DNA from 3 places in the Ascidiaceihabitans sp. genome. Region 1 is predicted to be linked to each of the others. Evidence: riboswitches for the same ligand, from Rfam matches in the RefSeq annotation. Region 1 holds a riboswitch; each other region holds the start of a gene.
What was found. A riboswitch is a leader RNA that binds a small molecule or an ion and turns the genes downstream of it on or off. The one in region 1 is predicted to bind cobalamin.
Positions count from the first base shown of each region.

Region 1 (3,268 bases):
GCTTTGCACCGTGGTTTGGGCCATGGCAGTGCTTGCCAGGGAAAGGGCCATCAAAGCCGTAAATGCGAGTTTCATGTTTGGGGGTCTTTCATTCGGGAAGGCTAAAGGAAAAGTGGGACGCGCCACTCAGGCTGAGGTTTTCGCGTTGTGCGACGACCTGAAACGTATCCGTCACAAGTTGGTCTGAAAGCAAAGCCTGTGGGGGGCCGAAGCCTTGCGGGTATCCGTCTTTCAGGATCAACACATCATCACAGACGTGAGCGGCCATGTTTAGATCATGCAAAGAGACGACAATGGTCAGGCCCAGTTTTTGAATCAACGCAATGACTTCAAGCTTATGACGGACATCGAGGTGGTTGGTAGGTTCATCAAGGATCAGAACCTGCGGTTCCTGTGCCAAGGCCCGCGCGACCATGACCCTTTGTCTTTCACCCCCCGATAAAGTGCTGAAATCCCGATGGGCCAATTCAAGAAGGTTGAGCTGTTCAAGGACGCCGTCCACGACGTTTTCATCTTTCTTGCCAACTGCGGCAAAGCCTGACCGGTATGGCGTTCTGCCCAAGCGAACGATCTCTCGTACCGTTAGGTCAAATGCGGATGCCTGTTCTTGCAGCACGGCGGCGATCCGTGTTGCCGCGTCACGCGCAGTCAGTGACCAAATGTCTTGGCCACCGACCAGCACCTGACCCGTTTGAGGCTTTTGAAAGCGATACAGCAACCGCAGCAGAGTGGACTTTCCAGCGCCGTTTGGACCGACAACGCCCAACACGCGCCCTGCAGAAATGGTGAAGGTCGTGGAATGCAGAACGGGTTGGGATGATCTGGCGGGCGTCCAACTGACGTCCCGCACGGCAAGATCAGCGGCCTTCATGATGCGCGAACAGCGTTGGCTTCGACCGCAATTATCGCGGCAGGCACACGCGCCAATGTAGAGGTGCGCAGTTTGCCAGGTCGATCCAGAGACGAACACCATCCATCATGTAAATGGGCATATTGCGTGGCAAAACTGACAAGATCATCCACATCCACGGCAGGATCAATGTCGCCAAACAGATAGGTCGCTTTGCGACTGCCGTGATAGGCAACCGTACAGGGCCTATCGCAGCCCGCCATGCAGGCAACGCCCGAAATTTCAAAATCGTCCGCGATTGCGTCCCCTGCGTTTTGGATCGCTGTTCGAAGCTTTTCGATCAATTCATAGCCGGGCCGACATTCAGTGCCTTTATGTCGGCATGATGTGCAAATCGTTATTTTATGGGTGTGCTCTTTGTTCATATCGCCCTCCGCGATGATGCGGGGTGCCGGGCAGATGCATATTCAGGTCAGGGAAATCCCATGCCGCCATCATAACCTCCGAACCAGAATCCCCGTCTGGGTTGAGTTGCATTGACGGCACCAAAGCGCCGCTTGATGGCAGGTCTCCTGACTTGCGGATCAGCGTTTCCCCGAACCTTCCCAAGCCCTACAGGCCCAGTGGTTTTTATCGAGGTCACTCACCGCTCACAGTTGCGGGGGCAGTTACGGATTTGGCGCTTTGAGCTTGGCCTCACCGTATTCCCTTTTCATTCCAGGCGCGTGTAAGACGACTGGAAACCATCTTCTTCATCCTTGCGATAGTCACGTTCCAAGGTCAATCAAAATGCAGGCACATTGCTTTTATAAAGCGACATCAAGACGTGAACGGGGCGCGTGGGGTGTCACTCATATGGATCAGGTCAGGGTTTAAAGGTCTCTAACACAGTTTCCGCATCGGTCTCGGGATTGACGATACAAAGCCTGAACACCATCTCGCCGCGCCATTTCGTGGGCAAACACAGCAGGGCACCAGAATGGCAGCGCATCGCCGATGTCTTCCCCATCCAGTTTCCGGGCATAGCGGTGGACTGCGTAAGTGGCCCAAGCAATCGGCCCCGGCGCATTCGCATCACCAATCAGTTTGACTGATTTGATCCCGGCGTCGGCCCATTCTGCCTCGCGCGTTTTCAGATCGTTGTAGACGGCGTTGTTTTCCAAGCGCGAAGACACAAGCAGAACCCCGTCACATCTTCTTTAAAGTGGGACGGGCCAGAACATTCTTCCCATGTGCCCTGCGCCAAATCCCAAAGGTCAGGTAGGTTGCGGTTCATATCGACAAATTCGCGCACCTCGGCATTCGAAAACCCAAGCTGCCCGATGGTTTCGTCCAATGACAGGCCCAATGTCCATCGGCCCAAATAGGATGTCGTAGCGGAGATCACGCACGGGGAAGCTGCTGTTGGAAAGCTGCTGTGTTTGCAGTCGTGACAGAATAACGGCTTAGGGTGGGCTTAAATCTTTTGCGACGCAGGGACGCCGGGGTATCCCCATTTCGAGATCGACTGCGTTGCGTGATCAATGAAGGTATCCACGGATAAAACCGACCGTGCGCCGTGTGGGATCACGAACCCCAATCGCATAGGGCGGTGCGTGCCCTCCAATGGAATAAACCGCAATTCGCGCCCGTCAGGTGACAGGTCTGAATGGGGCCGGATGTTGGCCATGGAAAATCCGAAACCATTCGCCACCAAAGACCGCATTACCGCCATATCGCGTGTCCGTTCCACGATTTTCGGGGCGACAGAAGCCTGTTCAAAAATGCTAAGGAAATAGGTGCTGCTGATCGGCAGATCGAGCAAGACCATTGGATGGTTCGCCAACATTTTGACCGAGACGGATTTGTGATCTGCCAAAGGATGATACCCCGACACGACCGCATACAACGGCAGTGAGCGGACAGGGATGAACTCCAGATCAGGCGGAATTTCCAGATCATACGTTAAGGCCACGTCAATTTCAGCGCATCTGAGCTTTTCGATCAGTGTCTCTTGGTCACATTCAAATTGTGAAACCTGTACGTCGGGATGAGCGTCTTGAAACCTGCGCCGGATTGCGGGCAACAACACCTGCACAAACGTCAAAAGACAGCCGACATTCAGCGGGCCTTGCACGTTGCCCGATATGGTGCCCGCAAGCCGGTTAAGACCTTCGGCCTCGTTCAGAACCCGGCGCGCCTGATCCATGAATTGCCGGCCTGCCTGCGTCAATCTTAGGCCGTGGGCGTGTTTGCGTACAAACAGCGGTAGGCCAAATTCAGCCTCTAACTGGGTGATCGCAGCCGAGATCGAGGGCGAAGACACGTTGACCATCGCACTTGCTTGCGCAATGGACCCCTGTTCGCCGACAGAGACGAAGTATTCCAATTGCCGCAATGTGAAACGTGATGCCATTAAGCCAACATGCCTGAACCGCA
Region 1 covers NZ_JBDWQO010000011.1:56,895-60,162, reverse strand. The annotation lists gene ABJL60_RS11000 (ABC transporter substrate-binding protein) at 1-75, opposite strand, end outside; gene ABJL60_RS10995 (ABC transporter ATP-binding protein) at 89-871, opposite strand; gene ABJL60_RS10990 (DUF1636 domain-containing protein) at 868-1,275, opposite strand; cobalamin riboswitch at 1,395-1,613, opposite strand; gene ABJL60_RS10985 (hypothetical protein) at 1,723-2,025, opposite strand; gene ABJL60_RS10980 (hypothetical protein) at 1,983-2,237, opposite strand; gene ABJL60_RS10975 (LysR family transcriptional regulator) at 2,307-3,245, opposite strand.

Region 2 (3,268 bases), on a different contig from region 1:
CCTGACCGCGCGGCGCGTGCAGTTTATCACGGGCCATGATGTGGCCGGACAATTGCCGGAAGACATGAACTTGGCCGCATTGGCCGACCCCGAAGCGACCACAGTCGTCTTCATGGGCAAGCGCACTTTTGGACGTTTGGCCACGATGCTTGTCGAACACGGCCTTCCCGGCGAAACCGATGTTCTGTTTGCCGAAGGAGTCTCGACCCCCGACCAGACGCTGACCCGCACAACAATCGCCGCTTTGGTCGAGACGTTGAAAGGTGAATTGGCGACCTCGCCTGCCTTGATCCTCTATGGACCATTGGCGGAAGATTACGATGCGTGAGTTGACCTTGATCGGCATCGGCACGGGCAACCCCGACCATGTGACGTTCGAGGCCGCAAAAGCCATCGCCGCCGCCGACACCATCCTGATACCGCGCAAAGGTGACAAGAAATCCGACTTGGCCGACTTGCGTCATCAGATCATCGCCAAAGTCGCACCGGATTCAGCGCCGAAAATCATCGAATTCGACATTCCCGCACGCCGCGCTGACGGCGATTACATGGAAGCGGTTGATTTGTGGCACGACGCCATTGCACTGGGGTGGCAAGCAGCCGCACAAGATGCGCCCCGTGTGGCCTTGCTGGTTTGGGGCGACCCATCGCTATACGACAGCACCCTGCGCATCGCCACGCGCCTTGACCCGATGCCCGACATCAAGGTCGTGGCAGGCATCACAACGCTGCAAGCCCTAACCGCGGCCCATGCTATTCCTGTCAACGAGATTGGTGCCCCTTTTGTTGTCACAACAGGCCGTCAGTTGCGCGATCATGGCTGGCCAAAAGGCGCGGACAGCGCGATTTTCATGCTGGACGGGCATTGCGCGTTTCAAACCCTGCCTTTGGAGGATTTCGACATCTGGTGGGGTGCCTATCTGGGTATGGAGAATCAGGTGATCCGGTCAGGCCCCTTGCAGGAGGTTTGCGCCGACATTCTTGCCACGCGTGCAGCAGCCCGTGCGGCACATGGATGGTGTATGGACGCATATTTGTTGCGCAAACGCCGCTGAACGACGTCACGCCGTCGCAGATGTCACTTGCGCCACCGTGGCCCCAAGCGTTACGGCTAAAGGGCTTGGTTTTTGTGCGTGCAGTCTATCGCTGCACGGCCAAACGAAGAGGGAATTGGGTAAGGGTGCAAATCCAAAGCTCAAGCCGCCCCCGCGACTGTAAGCGCAGAGCGGATCTCAACGATACCACTCGGGCCGAGATGGCTTGGGGAAGGTCGGGATCCGCAACGACACGTGAGCCAGGAGACCTGCCGGGCACAAATGAAACAAACGCTGTCGGGTGTGACAGCAAGGAGAAGACGAAGATGACGACAACAACAGCAGCAACACTTGTATCCGCCCCACAATCCCGTTCTGCCATGATCCCTGCGCTTTTTGCGCTGGTTCTGGGTGCAGGCATTCTGGTTCTGGCCGGTCACGTTCAAGCCGCAGCTTTGCATGACGCCGCCCATGACGTGCGCCACGCGACAGGCTTCCCCTGCCACTAAGGCAGATGCTTAACAGTTGATGTGCTAGACGCTTTCGCCGCTTCGGGCGAAGGCGATTTTTTGTTATACAAATCAATGGACTATCCGATATGTTCACACGTATCCTGACCAGCGCCCTGTTTGCAGGTGCGGCTGCCGGACTTCTTATTGCTTTGATGCAGTATATTTTTGTTCAACCCGTTTTGCTGCATGCCGAACTGTATGAGGGCGGCGATCTGGTTCACTTCGGTGCCGCCCCGGTGTCCGCCAGTCAGAACCTGCCCGGATTTGACCCTGTGCGTGACCTGCTCAGCGTTATGTTCACGATGCTGGTCTATTGCGGTTACGCCTTGGGTCTCGTTGCATTGATGAGCATCGCACAAGAACGTGGTGCTGTGATCACTCCGACAAACGGTATGATCTGGGGCGTGGCGGGGTTTGTGGCAGCACATCTGGCACCGGGCTTTTCCTTGGCCCCTGAAGTTCCCGGCGTGGCCGCTGCAGATGTTGCGGCACGCCAGATGTGGTTTTTCCCAACGGTCGCTGCAGCCGTCGCGGCCATGTGGCTGTTGGCTTTTCACCGCAACGCCAAGGGCATCGCCGCCGCGGTCGTTCTTTTGGCTGCTCCGCATCTGATTGGCGCACCGGAACCGGACACATTTGCAGGACCGGTCCCCACCGAATTGGGCGCGTTGTTTGCCGCCCGTGCATTGGGTGTTGGACTGGCTGCTTGGGTCATTCTAGGGACACTTTGCGCCTATTTCTGGTCTTCCGAAGCGGAGGCTGCGTGACTTATGGATCGTCGCATAATGATGCTGGTGATCGGTTTGGTGTTTGGCACGGGATTCGGGTTTTTGATGGCCGCGTCGCAAGGCATCACCCTGGACGGCCATGACCATGCAACTGGTCATGGCGGCAACCACGATCATGCCGCGATGGCCCCTTTGGCAATCCCAGCGCAAAACGCGCCAACGTTGGCCGCTGAGGTGTTCAAAGACCCCGTGGTGGGTTGGAACCTGAAGCTGACCGTCACCAACTTTGCCTTTTCGCCTCAAAATGCAAGCCTTGACCACGTGCCCGGCGAAGGTCACGCCCATGTCTATGCCAATGGCGAAAAGCTGGCGCGCCTTTATAGCCCTTGGTTCCATCTGGATCATTTGCCAGAAGGCGACGTGACGTTGGACGTTACCCTGAATGCCAATTCTCATCAGGAACTTGCGGTAGACGGCGTTCCTCTGCGCGTGTTTGTGCCTGTTAAGAACTAACCGTTAGACGCGGTACAGAAAACGCGGCGCGGTCCCATCGCGCCGCTCAAATCCGCAGGCGGAATAAGCCGCTTGGGCCGCGACATTGTCTGGCGTCGTGCCCACCATCACATATTTGCAACCTTGGGCTTGGGCGTGTTCAACGCATCCCACAATGAGCGCTTTGCCAACCCCCATGCCACGCAAACCTTCACGCACAAACATGTGGTGAATGTCATAGCCACGTGCGCCGAATTGCAACTGCGCCAAGGGCAACATCGTGGCGTATCCCACCAGCGTGTCACCGTGTTCCGCTACGATGATATGAACCCATTGCTGCGCCTCTTTTTGCAACGTTTCGAGGTCCAGCGTCGGTGTGTCGCCGTGGAACGCAGCCAAAGCGTGGATCATCTCTAACACCTGTGGCAGGTCACTGGCCTTAGCTTTGCGAGTGGTGGTCGGGGTCAACTGGCTAACATCCTTAATCCTTGTGTTACATCGG
Region 2 covers NZ_JBDWQO010000015.1:99,637-102,904, forward strand. The annotation lists gene cobA (uroporphyrinogen-III C-methyltransferase) at 1-328, shown strand, start outside; gene cobF (precorrin-6A synthase (deacetylating)) at 321-1,055, shown strand; cobalamin riboswitch at 1,105-1,326, shown strand; gene ABJL60_RS15055 (CbtB-domain containing protein) at 1,361-1,543, shown strand; gene ABJL60_RS15060 (CbtA family protein) at 1,633-2,313, shown strand; gene ABJL60_RS15065 (hypothetical protein) at 2,317-2,787, shown strand; gene ABJL60_RS15070 (GNAT family N-acetyltransferase) at 2,791-3,234, opposite strand; gene ABJL60_RS15075 (GntR family transcriptional regulator) at 3,231-3,268, opposite strand, start outside.
Region 2: linked by a shared signal. The riboswitch ahead of ABJL60_RS15055 (CbtB-domain containing protein) and the one ahead of ABJL60_RS10990 (DUF1636 domain-containing protein) in region 1 are both predicted to bind cobalamin.

Region 3 (3,268 bases), on a different contig from region 1:
GCAAGCCGCGTTGTGGGCAGCTTGCCTTTGGCACGGGCAAAGCCTGCCGCAAAGGCCCCAAGGTCAGAATCGGAAAACGACAACACCACAAGGTCTGCCGGGCTTTGCCCGAGGTCCATGGGGGTTTCAGATTCCTCTAACCCGTGGCTTTCACGAAAGACGACGTGCACAGCATTCTACCCGATCAAAGCCGCGCGAATGGCGTCGGGGTTCACGTCGTCATGTTCGGCGATGACAACCAAACGCCCACGTCGCTCTGATGCGCCCCATGGTTGGTCGTATTGCTGACGCACGCGCGCACCGACGGCTTGAACGAGCAGTCGCATGGGTTTGCCTGTGACGGCCGCATAGCCTTTGACGCGCAGGATGTTTTGATCCTTGGCCATGGCTTCGATGCGGTTGACCAACTCGGCGGGATCGCTGACTTCGGGGATGTCGACCACGATGGATTCAAAGTCGTCGTGTTCGTGGTCGTGGTGCCCATCGTGATGGGACGGACGCGCGTCCATGTCGTCTTCGGCGGCGGCTTCTAGTCCAAGGATCACGCGGGGGTCCACGATGCCCTCGGAAATTTCCACGATGGGAAGCGGACGGGGGGCTTCTGCGTCGATCACCGCACGGGCTTTGGCAATGCCGTCAGCGCCGGCCAGATCGGTTTTGGTCAAAAGGATGATGTCGGCGCAGGAAATCTGGTCCTCGAACACTTCGGACAGGGGCGTTTCATGGTCTAGGCTGTCGTCGGCTTCGCGCTGGGCGTCGACGGCTTTGACGTCAGGGGCGAAACGGCCATCGGCCACGGCCTCTGCATCTGCCAAAGCGATCACGCCATCGACGGTGATTTTCGAGCGGATATCGGGCCAGTCGAACGCCTTCAGCAAAGGCTTCGGCAAGGCCAGACCGGAGGTTTCGATCAGGATGTGATCGGGGCGGGGCTCCAGCGCCATCAGGGCTTCAATGGTCGGGATGAAATCGTCTGCGACTGTGCAGCAGATGCAGCCGTTTGACAGTTCCATGATGTTTTCGGCGGGGCAATCGGGGATCGCGCAGGATTTCAGGATGTCGCCATCCACGCCTACATCGCCAAATTCATTGACGACCACTGCAAGGCGTTTGCCTTGCGGGTTCTGGATCAGGTGCTTGATCAGTGTTGTTTTGCCCGCGCCGAGAAAGCCTGTGATGACGGTGACGGGAAGTTTTGAAAGATCGCTCATTTGGCGGCGTCCTCTGGCAGGTTCAGGGGGGGGATTCGGGCAACGCAGTTCTTGCGGAAATGTTCAGGGCGTTCGCGCCATGGCACAAACCCGTCAGCGGCGTTGTAGTAGCGGGTTACGCCATCGGTGACGATTTCGACCTGTGTTTCGGGGTCAAGATTGCCATAAACATAGGCGTAGCGGTTGCCGCCGCGCATCATGATGTTGCACCCACCTTGGCAATTGGTGAAGCACTGCGTGGGGCGCACGGTGACATGCGCGGGCAGGTCTTCTTTTAACATGGCCTCATATAACAAGTTGCCGGGGCGCAGCGCATCATCTTCGATGGCGCGGCCCATTTTGCAGGTCGTACAGACCAATAATTCCACTGGTTCTAAAGTCGTTTCAGTCATTCCATAGCCTTTGTGTTCTGGCTGGAAAGAGCAGGGTCATCCGAAACCTCGAAAGAGGCTCGCATGCCCGGAACACCCCGTCCGGTTCGCGTTTCAGTTCTGCTGGCAGGTCTCCCGGCTTGCGGATTTGCGCATTCTGCGCGCGGTGCGCCCTACCTTCCCAGCAAAAGCCAGTGGTGTGGGGCGACCTCTCCGGTCACGGTCGCGGGGGCGGCTGCGCTTTGCGAAATTTCGCGTATCGCATTCCCTTTTCACCTGTCCTAGAACAGGAACCAACGGGTTAGGCTTTGCGCCTGCGTGCCCTTATTGTCAAGCACAACAGGAGTCTTCCATGATCGACGAAAACACCCGCCACACCGAGAAGATGAAAAAGATCAAAGCAGCGCGCGATCGGATGATGGAAACCAAGACCGAGGAAAAGGGTTTGATCGTGGTGCATACGGGGCCGGGAAAAGGGAAGTCTTCCAGCGGTTTTGGGATGATAATGCGCTGTATTGCCCATGAAATGCCGTGCGCTGTGGTGCAATTTATCAAGGGCAATTGGATGACGGGGGAACGTCAGTTTCTGACGGAACGCTTCGCGGATGAATGTAAGTTCATTGTTTCTGGCGAAGGGTTTACATGGGAAACTCAGGACCGTGAACGCGACATTGCAGCGGCCAAGGCAGGCTGGGAGCAGGCTAAAGAGGTGATCCTAGACCCGAACATACAGTTTGTGCTGCTCGACGAGATCAACATCGCCCTGCGCAACGACTATCTGGACATCGACGAGGTGGTGGAGTTCTTGCAAACGCAAAAACCGTTCATGACCCATGTGGTTTTGACAGGGCGAAACGCAAAAGAGGAGTTGATCGAGGCGGCGGATATGGTGACCGAGATGGGGAACGTGAAACATCCGTTCCGTGATGGAATCAAGGCGCAGAAGGGTGTGGAGTTTTGAGCACTCCTTTTGATCTTGTGGTTTGGGACTTTGACGGCGTCCTGAATGCGAACATCGTTGATGGTCGATTTGTATGGGTGGATCAGATCGAAGCAGATCTAGGCGTAAACCGCGAGCGCTTCCAAAACTTTGTGTTCCGATCCGGTTTGATCCAGGATGTCGTTGCGGGACGGCGCGATTTGCTCGAAGTGGTTGCAGATTGGATCACTCGGGAACGCTTGAAAATCGACGCAGATGCGTTTCTGGACTATTGGTTTGAGCATGATGCGTTGCCCGATCCACAGGTAATCGATTGGCTCAAAGGTTACGGTGGACGCAGTGTGATTGGCACAAACAATGAAGCCCGCAGAGCCGCCTACATCGAAAATCAGATGGGGTTCGGTGCACATGTCGAAGCTGTATTTGCATCTGGACGAATGAAAGTCGCCAAACCGGATCAGGCCTTTTTTGAACAAATTGAAACTTGGAGCGGGACCTCTGGCGATAAAATCCTGCTGGTCGATGATACACTAAAGAATATAGAGGCCGCACAGGCTAAAGGATGGCAGGGCCTGTATTTCACTCCTGAAACGCGAAACCATCTGCCAGCATTGCTTGGGCTGGAGGTGTGACCAAAGCCATCATGATCCAAGGCACCGGCTCCAACGTTGGGAAATCCATGTTGGTGGCGGGGTTGTGCCGCGCAGCCCAGCGACGTGGGCTGTCTGTTGCCCCGTTCAAACCGC
Region 3 covers NZ_JBDWQO010000015.1:85,254-88,521, reverse strand. The annotation lists gene cobN (cobaltochelatase subunit CobN) at 1-170, opposite strand, end outside; gene cobW (cobalamin biosynthesis protein CobW) at 177-1,211, opposite strand; gene ABJL60_RS14985 (DUF1636 domain-containing protein) at 1,208-1,603, opposite strand; cobalamin riboswitch at 1,690-1,895, opposite strand; gene cobO (cob(I)yrinic acid a,c-diamide adenosyltransferase) at 1,935-2,543, shown strand; gene ABJL60_RS14975 (HAD family hydrolase) at 2,540-3,154, shown strand; gene ABJL60_RS14970 (cobyric acid synthase) at 3,151-3,268, shown strand, end outside.
Region 3: linked by a shared signal. The riboswitch ahead of ABJL60_RS14985 (DUF1636 domain-containing protein) and the one ahead of ABJL60_RS10990 (DUF1636 domain-containing protein) in region 1 are both predicted to bind cobalamin.